Regions from separate parts of the Gilliamella sp. B3783 genome, predicted to be linked through region 2. Evidence: riboswitches for the same ligand, from Rfam matches in the RefSeq annotation. Region 2 holds a riboswitch; the other holds the start of a gene.
The links. Region 2 has a riboswitch for thiamine pyrophosphate ahead of thiB (thiamine ABC transporter substrate binding subunit). Riboswitches for the same ligand answer to the same signal wherever they lie in the genome.
Positions count from the first base shown of each region.

Region 1 (8,281 bases), on a different contig from region 2:
AATGAGAACTTTTATGTTCGTTGTGACTACTCTGGAAGTAGGGTTAAATTGGTGCAAAAAATTGACTCATCGATGAAAAGCTGTTGGATTTTTTATTCTGAGGATAAATACGGCAATAACGTATCTCATGAAAATACACTTTATTGCAGTACAAATAAAGCCGAAGATGTTAAATAATCCTATGTGGGATTGCAAAGCTTGGCAATCCCACACCCGTTCAACTCTCAAACTGTCATGATTTTCCCTAATAACGGGTAATCAAGCATCAAGTAATCCATTATTTTGCTCGCTAGCTTTTACCACCATTGATAAAAATGGTGGGTTGGACCAATTCCTTTGCCAATCGATAAATCATCGGCATGACTAATTGCACCTTGTAAGTAGTTCTTTGCTTGTTGAATGGCATCTGGCAAGCTGTGTTGCGGTAATAATGCGGTAATTGCAGCTGATAAAGTGCATCCTGTACCATGCGTATTTTTAGTTTGGATACGAGGCGATACCATTCTAATTGTTTGGTTTGGAGTAATTAAATAATCTGGGCTTTCTTGACTAAGTAAATGCCCACCTTTGATTAATACCGCTTTACAACCTAATTTTAGCAAGGCATGTCCTTGTGCCTGCATTTCGTCCTCATTTTGGGCTTCTTGACAATCGAGCAGGGCAGCCGCTTCTGGTAGATTCGGGGTGATAACGGTGGCTAATGGTAAGAGTAATTCACGGATTGCATTCACCGCATCAGATTTCAGTAGTGGATGACCGCCTTTAGCCACCATGACAGTATCAAGTACGATGTTGGCAATCGGATGTTTTTTTAAGAGATGATGAACCACTGTCACAATCTCTTTATTCATTAACATGCCCATTTTTACACTATCAATATTGATATCCTGATACAGAGTATTAAATTGGGCTTCTACAAATTCAGGCGAGACAGGTAAAACAGCATCGACGCCTTGCGTGCTTTGTGCGGTTAATGCGGTGATCACTGACATGCCATAAGCACCTAACGCCGAAAAGGTTTTCAAATCTGCTTGTATACCCGCGCCACCGCTAGGATCGGAGCCGGCAATGGTTAATGCAACTGTTGTCATTCTTTGATTTCCTATCTTGCTTGTTGAATTTTGGTCAGTAGCGATTGACTGGCATTAGCAATATCTGCTTGACCACAAATAGCGGATACTACTGCGACACCTTCAATACCAGTTTTTATGACCTCAGTGACATTGGATAAACCAATTCCGCCAATGGCAACCGCAGGACACTGTTTGAGTTTCACAAGTTCAGCTAATTGTGCAGTACCTATGGCGGAGGCCGCATCTTTTTTGGTTGAAGTTGGGAAGATTGGCCCAATACCCAAATAATCAACCAATTGCCATTCAACGGCATCAAGTTGTTGTTGATTACTAACAGAAAAGCCGAGCCATTTATTTGCACCGATTAATTGACGAGTAACGGCAACAGGTAGATCACGCTGTCCAATATGTACGCCGTCAGCGTCTATCGCTAATGCGATATCGACATGATCATTAATAAGTAGCGGTACTGGTGTGTCTTTTAAAAGGTGTTTGAGCTGCATAGCTGCATGATACCAATCTTTACCTGATAGTTCTTGTTCTGATCTTAATTGTACGGTAGTTACACCATTTTCGATGGCAATTTTGGTGGTATTAAGCATACCTTGAATACCGCCACACAATTGCGGATCGAGCACTAAATAGAGGGTTAAATCGAGTTGTTTTTTCATCTGCTTGCCCTATTTTGAACCATCAACAAAAAGTGAAAGCTGATCGATAAGCGACACAGCAAAACTGCCTAGTCCTTGCTGTTTATTGGCTCGCTCACCAGCTTTTTTCATCATATAACAAGCACTGGCTGTGGCAGCTAAACTATCAGCACCACAAGCAATAAACGCAGCAACCATCGCGGATAATGAACAACCTGTACCGGTAACAGACGTTAATGCAATATCTCCACCCGCAATGCGATAGGTGTTCTCGCCGTCAGTGATATAGTCAATATCGCCTGTCATGGCGACAATGGTTTGATAACGACGAGCCAATTGTTGAGCTGCCGTTAATGCAACCGTTGTCGAATCTTGGCTATCGGTACCTTTAGAAGAAGAATGTTCGCCATTTAGCGCTAAAATTTCAGAGGCATTACCCCGAATCGCTGTAGGTTGGTATTTTAATAATTGTTGAGCGATATCAGTGCGATAAGCTAAGGCAGGTCCAACGGCAACCGGATCAAGCACCCAGCGTGTTCGGCTTTGTTGGGCTTGTTCGGCAGCTAACAGCATACTTTCAGCAATATTGCTATGCAGTGTTCCAATATTGATTAATAAGCTATTGGCAATATCGACAAATGATTTCACTTCTTGTTTGGCAATAATCATCGCTGGCGATGCACCAATTGCCAGTAAGATATTGGCGGTAAAATTTTGCACGACCTCATTGGTGATGCAATGCACTAATGGGCGTTGCTGCTTAACAAGGTGAATAAATGGTGTGGCGTGCTCAGCCTGAAAGGTTTTTATCTCTGACATATTCTTTCCTTAACGATTAATACAACTTATAACAGGTTAGGAAGAATTTGCCAATCAGAAGGTTAACGGCTTAGACTTCCCTACGCTGGTATAATCCAGATCAGGTTCAACGGGTAAAATCTCAGTTTTTTGTATCAAACAAAAAACACCCCGAGTCAAAACAATTTGTGTATTATGAACTGAGTATCAGTTTTAAACAAGATTATTGTAATAATCTTTCAATATCGGTTATGGCTTTTCTATCAGGTAAAAAGATGATTAAGTGGTCATTATCTTCAATAGTTAAATCAGTATTAACAATAATCACATCTTCACCTCGTACTACTGCACCAATTGTTGCAGCTGAAGGTAATTTTAATCCATTGATATTTTTACCAACAAGTTTTGATGTATCACTATTGCCTTTCGCCACAACTTCAATAATTTCGGATTCCCCTTGTCTGAGTGAAACGACTTTGACGATACCCGTTTGTCTTACATGGCTTAAAAGCTCAGAGATTGTGGCATGCTGTGGTGAAATAGCAATATCAATCACACTATCATTGATCAATTCTAGGTAAGCTTGCCGTTGAATCAAAACAATCACTTTTTTAGCGCCCATTCGTTTAGCCAGCATTGATGACATAATGTTAGATTCATCATCACTGGTGACAGCGATAAAGAGATCGGTTAATTCTACCTGTTCTTGTGAGAGGAGTTCTTGGTCTGAAGATTCGCCATGTAATACGGTTGTATTGACCAACTGTTCAGCAATAAACTCAGCTCGTTGAGCATTACGTTCAATTAACTTTACTTGATAATCGTTTTCTAAGCGTTTGGCTAGAGCGACAGCAACACCGCCTCCGCCACTAATAATGATACGTTTATAGGGCTTTTCTAAGCGTTGTAATTCACTTGTTACGGCTTTTATGTTCACCGGAGGGGTAATAAAATAGACCATATCACCCGCTTCAATTAAGGTTGAACCGATTGGGCGAATAAAACGATTTTTTCGATATATCGCAACCACTCGAGCTTCTACATGCGGTAAATGCTCTTTTAGTTCAGATAATTCACTGCCCACTAATGCACCGCCATAATAAGCAGTGACTGCAACCAGACAGACACGATTATCATAAAAAGAGGCAAATTGTAAAGCGCCTGGATATTGTACTAACCGGCTGACATGATTAGTGATTAAATTTTCGGGTGCGATGATGTGGTCAATATTAATACAATCTTTGTTAAAGAAGGGATATTTTTCGTCGTTATATTCAGGTGCTCGAATACGGGCAACTTTTTGCGGTATTTTAAACATGACATGACCAATTTGACAGGCCATCATATTAACTTCATCAGAATTGGTTACAGCAACAAGCATATCAGCGGATTCGGCACCGGCGCTTTCTAATACCTGAGGGTATGAAGATTTTCCTAAAATAACTTGTAAATCAAAGCGTTCTTGTAGTGATTGCAGTTTGTCATGATCTTCATCAACGACAGTAACATCGTTTTGTTTTTCGGTAACCAGATACTCAGCTAATGCACTGCCGGTTTGTCCTGCACCTAGAATAATAATTTTCATAACAGACCTATCATCGTTAAATGACTTTACTACGCTTGCCATCTTATGACAAGCGTACTTATGTCAATTAATATTGTTTAAGTTTACCCTTAATTCGTGCTATTTATTCGACTCGCTATTAAACAAAACCGATTACATCGTATACTTTTTTCAAGGTCGGCTCGGCTTTAGCGCGCGCTTTTTCAGCGCCTTCACGCATAATAGAAAATAGATAATTTTCATCGTTGCGATACTCATGATAACGGGCTTGTAATGTTGCTAACATATCGATCACTTGCGTTGCTACTTCCGTTTTCAAATGACCATACATCTTTCCTTCAAACTCTTTTTCAAGCTCTGCTACCGGTTTACCTGTAACGCCAGTTAAAATATCTAATAAATTAGAAACGCCGACTTTATTTTTTAAGTCATAGCGAACTACTGGTGGCTCGTCAGAATCGGTCATCGCACGTTTGATCTTTTTCTCCACATCTTTTGGATTTTCAAGTAGGCCGATCACGTTATTGCGGTTTTCATCAGATTTAGACATTTTTTTGGTTGGTTCTTGTAATGACATCACTCTTGCACCAACTTTAGCAATAAATGGCTCTGGTACAGTAAAAACATCACCATAAAGTGCATTAAATCGCATAGCAATATCACGTGTTAGCTCAAGGTGTTGTTTCTGATCATCGCCAACCGGTACTAAATTGGCTTGATATAGCAAAATATCAGCAGCCATAAGTACAGGATAATCAAATAGACCTGCGTTGATGTTTTCTGAATGACGTGATGATTTATCCTTAAATTGCGTCATGCGGCTAAGTTCACCAAAATAGGTATAGCAGTTTAACGCCCAGCCTAATTCTGCATGGGCAGGAACATGAGATTGTACAAATATAGTGCTCTTTTGTGGATCGATTCCGCATGCCAAATATAATGCCATTGTATCTAGCGTTGCTTTGCGTAATTTTTGTGGATCTTGTCTTACGGTTATCGCATGTTGATTGACAATACAGTAAATGCAGTCATATTCGTTTTGTAGCGCAACCCAATTTTTTAAAGCACCTAAATAGTTGCCAAGTGTTAGTTCTCCTGAAGGTTGTGCACCACTAAATACAATCGGTTTACTCATAATTTATTCCTAATTTATTTATGCTCTGTTTTTTGCTAATTATTTTTTTGCATCAGCTTTGGGATGAGGTAATAACGTTAATATATCTTTAAAATCATCAAATAAGAAATCGGGATCACTTGTTGCAATCGATATTCCATAATTATAACCATAGCTTAATGCTACAGTAGGGCAATGTGCATTTTTAGCTGCCATAATGTCATTTTGAGAATCACCCACAAATAATAATTGATCACTAAATAGACCAAAGGTCGCCATCACTTGATAAAGTCCAGCTGGATGAGGTTTTAATTTGATCACATCACCACCCCCTAAGACTAACGAAAAGTATTCTTTTATCCCTAAAGAAGTCAGTAAATCAGGCAAAAATTGTGCAGGTTTATTGGTGACTAAAGCAAGTGGATAGTGGTTGTCATGTAATGCTTTTAAGGTTTGTTTGACGTGTGGAAATAACTTAGTTTCTACATCCATAACCTTATCATAATGTCGATTAAAGAGTGCCTTGGCTTGTGAAAACATTTCATTGGAAGGTTGGACATTGATAGCTTTAAATATGCGTTCTAACATCACATCAATGCCATTACCTACAAAGTTTTTAACCTGTTCATTGGTTATCGTATTTAATTTTAAATCGGCAAGCATATGCTGGGCTGCAAGCGCAAGTCCAGGAACACTATCCACAAGTGTTCCATCCAGATCAAAGGCGATGGCTTGAATATCGTCGAGTTTAGGCATGAGTTACTCCTGATAGCGCTTTACGCATTGCATCAATCACTGTTTTATAATCTGGTTGACTAAATATTGCTGAACCTGCAACAAACATATCTGCACCAGCTTTAGCAATTTCGGCAATGTTATCAACTTTTACACCACCATCAATTTCTAAACGAATATTTTGTTTAGATTGATTAATACGCTCTCTTACTTGTTGTAGTTTTTTCAATGTTGATGGAATAAATGATTGCCCACCAAAACCAGGATTTACGCCCATTACTAAAATAATATCGACTTTATCCATCACATAATCTAAGTAGTTTAAAGGTGTAGCAGGATTAAGCACAATACCCGCTGTGCAGCCATGATCTTTGATTAATTGTAAAGAACGATCTAAGTGGATAGTCGCTTCTGGATGAATAGAAATATTCGTTGCACCTGCTTTAGCAAATGAAATAATCAGCTCCTCAACAGGGGTAACCATTAAATGGACATCTATCGGTGCTGTTATACCAAAATCGCGCAGAGCCTTACAAAACATACTGCCCATGGTAAGATTGGGAACAAAGTGATTGTCCATTACATCAAAATGAACAACATCTGCTCCTGCATCAAGTACTTTTTGAGTATCCTCACCAAGCCGAGCAAAGTCAGCAGATAATATTGATGGGGCTATAATAAATTCTTTCATGATAAAACCTCTTGTGCTAAAAGCTCATCCCTGTCGTTTAAGATTTTTGATATAGTGCTAAAATCTCGTCAATTTTTTTTCGCCCTTCACCAGCACAGCTAATCGAACGACGCATTTCGGCCCGATAAAGATGACGTGCTTTTTTATATAAGCTTCTTGTATAAGAAGTATCATGATTAGATACAAGAACCGGAATATCATTTTGATAGGCGATATTTTCAGCAAGTTGCGATAACTTTTTATGTTCTTCAAAGCCAAAATTATTCGAATAATAGGCTGTAAAACCCGCCGAATCACCCGCTGAAAGGTAAGGAGGGTCACAATAAATTACGGAATTTTGTTTAGCTTTTTTCATTACTTCATAATAAGGAGCACAAATAAATTGGGCATTTTGAGCTTTTTTAGCAAAAAAATAGAGTTCTCTTTCTGGAAAATAGATAGTTTTGTAACGACCAAATGGTACATTAAAAAAACCACTATTATTATAACGGCATAAGCCGTTATAACCATGTCGATTTAAATAAACAAATAATAGTGAACGTATATATTGATCTTTACTATGATTAAATACATCACGCAGTTGATAAAAGGCATCAGACTGGTTATTCTGATGAGTAAATAATAATTTAAGATCATTAATAAATTGATCTGGGCTGGATTTTAACAAGTTAAATAATGCAATCAGATCATGATTGATGTCAGCTAAAATATAGCTTTTATAATGTGTATTTAAAAATACTGATCCAGCACCAACAAAAGGTTCAATTAATTGATCGCCTTCAGGGAGATATCGCCTAATTGTGTCCACAAGCTCATATTTTCCTCCTGCCCATTTTAAAAAGGCTCGTTGCTTTTTCAACGGTTACTCCTAGTTTTTCTTTGTAGTCGGATAAATGAACGATATCCTTTAGTTGTTTGCAATTTTTTCTTTGTTAATAGCGGCTCCAGATTTAACCCATGGTTTATCTTTTTGGAGTGCTGCTGGTAAAGATTTCATCGCTTTATGAGCTTCATCTCTTGATGAATAATTGCCTTTGATTAAAATGAACCACGTACCATTTTTATGTTTAGTTTCATAAATATGATAATCAGTAATATTATTTTGTTTTACAAGTTTTCTTAGACCTTCAGCCGATTTAGAAGCACTAAGCTGAATTGTATAACGATCGTTTCCTATCTTGGCATTTTTAGCGGTATTGGTTTTTTCGTCTTTTCTATTAGTTGATTTTCGATTATGACTATCTGTTTGGTGTGAAACATGGGTTCTACCGTTAATGTCATTAATTGTTGTCGTTCTATTTGTTGACGTTGTTATATCACGATTAACTGAAGGAGCAGTTGGCGTATATGTGTTCGCTAAGTCGCTACCTGTATCGCTAGGAATATCCAGTTGTTGTTGCGTATTTGTTTGATTTAACGCATTTTCAGTTGGTGTCTGGGTTGCAACGCCAGCACTTTCTGTTGGCATTGCATTTGTCGCTGGACTGTTTAGTCCGTCAGTGACAGGCGTAGTATTGGCATCAGCTGAACTTACACTATTCACTTCAGGAGGCGTTACAAGCGTCGGCTCATTTTTACGTGAAGAAGATCGAAAGATAATTAAACTAAGTAATAACAGAATAATAACGATTGCCAAACCAAGAATAATTAATTTTT
Region 1 is NZ_JAFNOU010000005.1:226,976-235,256, forward strand. It holds gene J3U59_RS06930 (STY0301 family protein) at 1-177, shown strand, start outside; gene thiD (bifunctional hydroxymethylpyrimidine kinase/phosphomethylpyrimidine kinase) at 297-1,091, opposite strand; gene thiE (thiamine phosphate synthase) at 1,103-1,744, opposite strand; gene thiM (hydroxyethylthiazole kinase) at 1,754-2,542, opposite strand; TPP riboswitch at 2,603-2,705, opposite strand; gene trkA (Trk system potassium transporter TrkA) at 2,745-4,148, opposite strand; gene trpS (tryptophan--tRNA ligase) at 4,225-5,220, opposite strand; gene J3U59_RS06960 (phosphoglycolate phosphatase) at 5,260-5,955, opposite strand; gene rpe (ribulose-phosphate 3-epimerase) at 5,948-6,625, opposite strand; gene J3U59_RS06970 (Dam family site-specific DNA-(adenine-N6)-methyltransferase) at 6,663-7,484, opposite strand; gene J3U59_RS06975 (SPOR domain-containing protein) at 7,533-8,281, opposite strand, start outside.
Region 1: it holds a riboswitch for thiamine pyrophosphate, as region 2 does, so the genes downstream of both, thiM (hydroxyethylthiazole kinase) here and thiB (thiamine ABC transporter substrate binding subunit) in region 2, are expected to answer to the same signal.

Region 2 (8,281 bases):
AAGCCCAATTCAGTCAGTTTTTTTTCGGTCACTTTACCTACACCGGGAATTTTATTAAGTGGTAACTGTGCAATAAAATTGTTCACTTGTTCGGGTCTAATGACATACTGACCATTAGGTTTATTCATATCTGATGCAATTTTTGCGAGAAATTTTAAAGGTGCAACACCGGCTGAAGCTGTTAATTCTAGTTCATTAAAAATAGCTTGGCGTATATCTTGGGCAATAAGCGTTGCTGAACCATGACAAAGTTTACACTCTGTTACATCTAAATAAGCTTCATCAAGCGAAAGTGTTTCAATTGCAGAAGTATAACGCGCAAATATTTGGTGAATCTGATTTGATACCTCTTTATAAACTGCATGTCTACCAGGAATTACTTTAAGATTAGGACATAGTTTTATCGCTTGTGCTGTTGACATCGCACTATGTACACCAAATTGACGTGCTAAATAATTAGCTGTTGCAACAACACCTCGTTTGCGCGGATCGCCGCCTACTGCAATAGGTAAATGACGATAACGAGGATTATCTCGCATTTCAACTGCAGCATAAAAACAATCCATATCAATATGAATAATTTTTCGCATAATGGGTTTAATTGTACTTAAGATATAACTGTATAAATATACAATATCATACCTTAAGTACTCGTGCAAACGGACAATAAATTAGTGTGATAATTTATCAAAATCGATCAATCCATTTTTATCATAAGGATCGCCTATCCACCGAGTTGATTGATGAAAGTTAGGATTAACAATACTTTTTTGCGGTTCATATAAGTTATAACTCAGTCCAGCTAAATCAGACCAAGTATGAATCAAATCTTGGGTACTGTATTTACGATCAACATAATTTTGATAATTATTAGGATGCGTTGCCCGCCACTGCGGTGATTGCCAAAGCATAAATGGTACGGTGTACATGGTTTTCGTTGGTGCTTTTTCATTACGACCTAATACATCATAAGGTGGAGTTTGGTATACATCTTCACCATGATCAGAAAAATACAAGATAAAACCATTTTCGTGGCTTTGTTTAAACATTTTAAACAATGTTGTTGTGACATAATCATTATAACTGACCGCATTATCATAACTATTATAAACATCTAACTTATCGTCATCTAAAGTATGAGCAATGCCAGTTTTATCGCGAAAACGGTCATGTTCGCCATCTTTTGGATAGCGAAACTCATATTTCATATGTGTACCAAGTAGATGAATAACAATGAATTTCTTTTCTGCTGGATCCGCTAACACAGCTTTAAAAGGCGGAAAAACTGACTCATCATACTGCCTTGAACTTTGATTGCGATCATTATTCATATAAAACTGCTCATCAGCCTGTTTTGAAAACATAGTTAACATAGTATTACGTTCTGTCATTGTCTGTTGATTAGTAATCCAAAACGTTTTATAACCCGCTTGTTTCATCAAATGTATTAATGAAGGGGTGGTTAAATACAATTCGGGATGCTGCTCATCTGCAAAGGTTAATGCTTGTTGGAGAATTTCAATAGTATATGGCCTTGAAGATACAACATCATTGAATACTAATAAATCTGGATTATCCTTTTTAAATTGTTCAATTTGAGGCGTCGTATCGCGTCCATAACCATAAATCCCCATGCGATTACGAGTAGTTGACTCACCAATCACTAGCACTAACGTTCTTGGCGTATTACCATTAGCATCGGTTAAATTTTCTAACTTTGGTATGGTTTGCAAGTGATTTAAGATATCTTCCATGTTAGATAATTGCGAACGATAAGCTAAATAACTATTGATTAATTGCCAAGGCACTGTGGTTTCCATACGTGTTAATAAATGTTTATACGCCTTTTCAAAGGTTGTTTTTTTCACAGTGACACTAATTACTACCGGCATTATCGCGTAAATAGCAATTAGCATAGATACTATCCACTTGGTACTACTTTTAACATAAACAGGTTTGACTTTTTTCCACAAATAAATTGCAATTAAAATATAAACAACAAGGATAACCACCAATTTCCAACTTAAATATTGTTGAATAAATTCATGTGATTCATTGAAGTTTGATTCCGCCATCACAAAAAATACACTCTGTGAAAATTCTTGTCGGTAAATGACAAAATATCCAATTGAAATCAAAGACAGGCCACCAACAATTATTCCATAAACAGCGGTGATTTTACGGGTATAATTAGGAAAAAATAAAACAGGAATAAGCCAAATCAAACTATAAATTATTGCATCGCGCAAACCAATAAAGTTGGAGTGTCCAGATAACGCTATATAAAGTTGTAAAGCACAAGAAAAATAGCAAAAAAATAGAATGATAAAAATAAGATTTGACCAACTAAATTTTGCAGACTGGTTAAATTTTTGCATAACTTTTTTTTCAACAAGGAATAATTAAGTTTTATAAGTTATCTTTTCGAGATTAATAAAACCTTAAGGTATTTATTAAAGTTAATAATTAATAACAACCCTAGTTACTAAAATAAAAAAACTTAATATATAATTGATCAAGTTATCACTAAATTAACATTATTATCATATTAGTCAATTTTTATACCTAACAATTTTGCAACAGCACTATACTGTGGTTGCATTAATTGCGCAGGCCGTTCATTAAAAATAATCTGTCCATCTTCTACCACTAAACAACGCGAGAAATAGTTCAATGATTCATCTAGATAATGCGATACCATCATTAGCGTTAAATCATACTGATGACAAATTTGATTAACTAACGATAACATTTCTTGACGTAAAGCTTGATCAAGGGCTGAAAAAGGCTCATCCAACAATAAAATTGGACGATGTTGTATCAAACAACGAGCCAGCGCTACTCGTTGACGTTGCCCCCCTGATAATTGTTCTGGATAACGCTCTGAAAATCCAGCCAATCCGACTTGTTCAAGAATATTAGCGATTGTATTTTGCTCAGCTTGTGTAAGTTTTAATGATGGTTTAATTCCTAAAGCGATGTTTTGTTGAACTGTTAAGTGACTAAATAAATTATTGTGTTGAAATAACATCGACACAGGACGTTTGCCCGGCGCAATTTTTGTCATATTTTGATGATTAAGTTTAATTGTGCCTGAATTTGGAAAAATAAACCCAGCGATTAAACTCAATAAAGTACTTTTACCTGCACCACTTGGTCCAACAATCACGACGTGCTCTTTTGCTGCAATATTAATTTCAAAATGCATATTAAAATTATCGTAATGATAATTTACTTGATTAAGTTCGATCATAATCCATCACAACCATTAAGCTAAAAGATAACATCAATAAAATTGCAGCCGTCACAGTACCTTCTTGATAATGATAGTGTGATATTTGCTCATATAAATAATAAGGTAAGGTGGTTAAAGCTTGCCCACCAAACAAAGCAATAACACCAAAATCACCGAATGACAAAATAACAGCAAAAGCAAAACTCATTACCATTAACTTTTTTAATGCCTTAAATTCAATCAAGTAAAAATGTGTTAAACCTTGAATATTAAGCGATTGGCAAAGTTGCCAATAACGTAAACTCACTTCATACATGGGGATTGAAAGATTTTTTAGTAAAAAAGGTAACGCCATCAGTGCGTTACACAACATCACTAATATTGAAATAATAATTATATTGTTGGCATATTGAAATAATAATAAGAAAAGCCCTGAAGCTAAAACCATACTTGGAATGGCCAAAATTAATGAACCAATTAACATTAAACGATTGCTCCATTTAATTTGTTGATTAATCAATAATCGGCTATTGGTCCAAAGTAACAATAATGCAAGAAACATTGCAATAAAAGCAGAACCTACTGCAATGATAATTGAGGTAAGCAGTGCTTTTAAAAGTGCCGCTGTTAATAACGCAAATTTGAAAAAATAAATACCTTCAATCAATATTGTAACCAACGGTAATAAAATAAATAAACTCCCAATCAAAATGATGACATAACTGATCAATGATAAATAGTAAGGAATCGGAACTTGATAAGTTTGATGAACAAATCGAATATGCATTTTTTTGATTCGATTTATTCTTTGCATGATGATAAGAAAACCAATACAACAAATTAGTTGCAAAAAAGAAAGTAACACGGCTTGTATAAGATCAAAATCACGGATCGACTGATATATTGCTACCTCAATAGTGGTATATTTTGGCCCGCCACCAAGAGCTAACACGATTGCAAAACTTGAAAAACATAACATAAAAATCAGTGCTGCCATTGGTAAGATTTGTCGACGCAATAATGGCCATTCAACTAACTTAAAAAAAGTAAAAGCAGAAAAATTTAACTGAGCAGCTAACTGTTTTTGTTCGATAGGAACACTTTTTAAGGATTGATAAAACAAACAACAAGCATAAGGAAAATTTAAAAACACATGGGCTAATAATATACCTTTCAAACCATAAATTGATAATTCAATTGGTAGGTTCAAAAATTGAAAAATTAACGAAACGATACCATGCTGACCATACACTGAAAGCAAACCAGTAACCACAACTAAAGTCGGTAAAATAAAGGTAACCGGCATTATTTTGATGAGTAATCCTTGACATGGAAAGTCTACCATAGCTAATGCTTTCGCCATCAATACTGCCAATATGATGGCTAAACAAGTTGATAAACCAGCTTGCAAAACTGTTACCCAAATAATATGCAGTAAATAATGATCAAAATAGATGCTTATATTATCGGTTCGAATTGCAAATCCCCAAAGCGCAATAAGTGCCGTGCCTAATATGAGCAAAATCAAACCAACAGCACTGATACCTGGAATTAAGGATTGAAATTTCAATATTCGTTCCGATGACATTATTTACTGACAGCAACTTGCCATTCACGCACCCACGATTTCTGATTTAATTCAACTTGCTTTGCATCAAATTCAAGGGCTTTTTTCACTGTATCAATCTGTTGATAAGCTGCTGGCAAATCGGTTTTTATGATTGGATACATGACATTTTTTTCAGCAAATTGACGTTGAATCTCGGGTGTTAATAAATAATGTAAAAATTGGCGAGCTAACTCTGGTTGTTGTGTATATTTTACAATGGCAGCCACTTCAACTTGACGATAATGCCCCTCATCAAAAATGGCGGCAGCAAAACGATGATCGTTATCAGAAATTATATGTGCAACAGGGGAAGTGCTGTAACTTAATACTAAATCTGCTTCATTTTTCAAAAACATGCCGTAAGATTCGCTCCAACCTTTTGTTACTGTTACGGTATTTTTAGCTATTTTTTGCCATGCTTGCGCAGCATCATCACCATAAACTTTTTTAACCCACAGCAGCAAACCTAATCCAGGCGTGCTAGTTCTAGGATCTTGATAAATGATTTTCCAATGATCTTTATTGTCAACTAATTGTTGCATAGATCGCGGTGGATTTTTTATCTTCTGTTTATTATAAATAAAGGCAAAATAACCGAAGTCATATGGCATAAACTCATTATCCCACCAGTCAGTATAGAGATTATCGGGTTTGTCGATCTGATGTGGAATAAAAATATTCGTTAATTTTGCTTGCTCAAGTAGATTATTATCCAAACCTAAAACAACATCAGCATTGGTTTTATCACCTTCAAGCTGAATACGATTTAAAATTGAAACACCATCACCTAACGTAATTACTTCTAGCTGACAATGACATTGAGCTTCAAAACCCTGTTTGATAGCTTCTCCAGGCCCCCACTCCGACATAAACGAATTATAGCTATATATTGTTAAAGTCGGTTGCTGTGCGCCAGAAAAATGCGACCAAAACAATGATATAAATAGAACAGTTGATAACAACAATTGACGAAACATTTTGCCTCCAAATAGCAAGAAAAAGACAAAAGGTTTGAGCAGATATAATAACTCAAATCCCTCCGCTGGCATGATCCAGTTCAGGTTCGACGGGTTATGTTAACACAACTAACACTCTCAGCCCATTAGGGCACCCCGTTGAGAACAGCATTAGTGTAGTCGGTGAAGGCTTAATTGTAAATAGTTGTTACTCACTGTTGCCATTCAAACTTCTTTGCCATTTTAGAATAAATTAACTTAAACTTACCAGTGTTGATCTTATACTGCTCTCCTTTACAAAATTCCGGTTTAGGATCTTTTATTAGTCCAGCTTCATCACCATATTCATGTTCATCATCATAATAGTCAGTCACATAATGTTTTAGGTTTATCGTTAAATCCTTATTAACCGAAAATTCAATAAAACAACTCACATCCTCATAAGAATATAGACTATCCAAAAGCACCGCATCAAGCAATTTACCTTGTTCATCATAACTAGTTAGTTGAATATTGAGTAATGGGGTATCAGATATCCCATACCAATTATAAATAATCACTTAAAGACAATTATTCCGCATAAAACCACCTACTTCGTAATAACGAATTCCTTCATGAAAGAGAATAAATTCATAGGACGTATTTTGGATCGGGAAATCAATCTCTTGCTCATTTAAAGGGCGAGTGAGTTTTGCATACTTATCTAAAAGGACATTTTCACCATGATTATTTGATTTATAGTATTTTATCAATTGTGAGGAGGTTATCGGTAGTTTGAGCTCTTGCAGATTGTTATGGTCTTGGGCAAATGCCAAAGTTGAAAAGAAAAAAAGCATTGACAATCAGTTAGTTAAATAAATTTTGGCACATGTTTTCTTTTTATTTTTTTCTATTTTATAGTTAAGTTAATCTATCACCCTTAAATTAAAAAATTTTTGTTTATAAAAAAATTAGCTATTTACTTGTCCTTAACTAATCCCACAGTGACAATTTATCAATTTATCAGTATTATATTGGGCATTTTATTTTAATTGATTAGGTTCAGTGTGAATATTCAACAACTATTAACACAACGTGTTTCCCAAGCAATGATTATGGCCGGTGCTGATAAAAACTGTGACGCTTTAATCAAGCAATCCGCTAAAGTTCAATTTGGTGATTATCAAGCAAATGGTATCATGTCTACCGCTAAAAAATTGGGAATGCCACCACGCGCATTAGCTGAAAAAGTTTTACAACATCTTGATATTGATGATATTGCCGATAAAGTGGAAATCGCTGGGCCGGGTTTTATTAATATCTTCTTAAAAAATAGTTGGATTGCTGAACAAAACGAAGTCGCGCTAAGTAGTGATAAACTCAATATTACTTTACCCGCCAAACCTCAAACTATTGTGGTTGATTACTCCGCACCCAATGTTGCTAAAGAGATGCACGTCGGTCATCTACGCTCAACCATTATTGGTGATGCCAGTGTACGAGTATTAAGCTTTCTTGGTCATAATGTTATCCGTGCCAACCATGTTGGAGATTGGGGAACCCAATTTGGGATGTTAATTGCCTATCTTGAAAAAATGGAAAATGAACATGCCAACGACATGGAGCTTTCAGATTTAGAATCGTTCTATCGCGCAGCTAAAAAACATTACGATGAAGACGAAGCCTTTGCCGAAAAAGCCCGTAATTATGTAGTAAAACTTCAAGGTGGTGACAAATATTGCCGTGAAATGTGGCGAAAATTGGTTGATATCACCATGACGCAAAATATTGCCACATATAAACGCCTTAATGTCACATTATCGATTGAAGATACAATGGGCGAAAGCATCTATAACAGCATGCTACCAGGCATTGTTGCCGATCTAAAACAGAAAAAATTAGCGGTTGAAAGTAACGGTGCAATCGTTGTATTTTTAGATGAATATAAAAATAAAGAAGGCGAACCCATGGGCGTTATCATCCAAAAACGTGATGGTGGCTATCTTTATGCAACAACCGACATTGCCTGTGTTAAATATCGTTATGAAACACTTCATGCTGAACGTATTTTATATTATACCGATTCACGTCAACATCAACATTTAGAACAAGTTTGGGATATCGTGCATAAAGCGAAATATGTACCAGAATCCTTAAAACTTGAGCATCACATGTTTGGTATGATGTTAGGTAAAGATGGCAAGCCGTTTAAGACGCGTTCTGGTGACACTGTTAAATTAAATGATCTACTTGATGAAGCGACAGAACGAGCGACTACTTTAATTCGAAATAAAAATCCAGACTTAACCGATACTGAGCTTGCCCAAGTGGTTGACGCTGTAGCAATAGGTGCGGTCAAATATGCTGATCTTTCCAAAAATCGTACCACCGATTATGTGTTTGATTGGGATAATATGTTGTCATTTGAGGGAAATACGGCCCCTTATTTACAATATGCTTATACGCGCGTGCTTTCTGTATTTAGAAAATCAAATATCAGCG
Region 2 is NZ_JAFNOU010000001.1:405,561-413,841, forward strand. It holds gene dinB (DNA polymerase IV) at 1-590, opposite strand, end outside; gene cptA (phosphoethanolamine transferase CptA) at 672-2,378, opposite strand; gene thiQ (thiamine ABC transporter ATP-binding protein ThiQ) at 2,549-3,253, opposite strand; gene thiP (thiamine/thiamine pyrophosphate ABC transporter permease) at 3,240-4,805, opposite strand; gene thiB (thiamine ABC transporter substrate binding subunit) at 4,823-5,821, opposite strand; TPP riboswitch at 5,861-5,969, opposite strand; gene J3U59_RS02080 (hypothetical protein) at 6,013-6,360, opposite strand; gene argS (arginine--tRNA ligase) at 6,847-8,281, shown strand, end outside.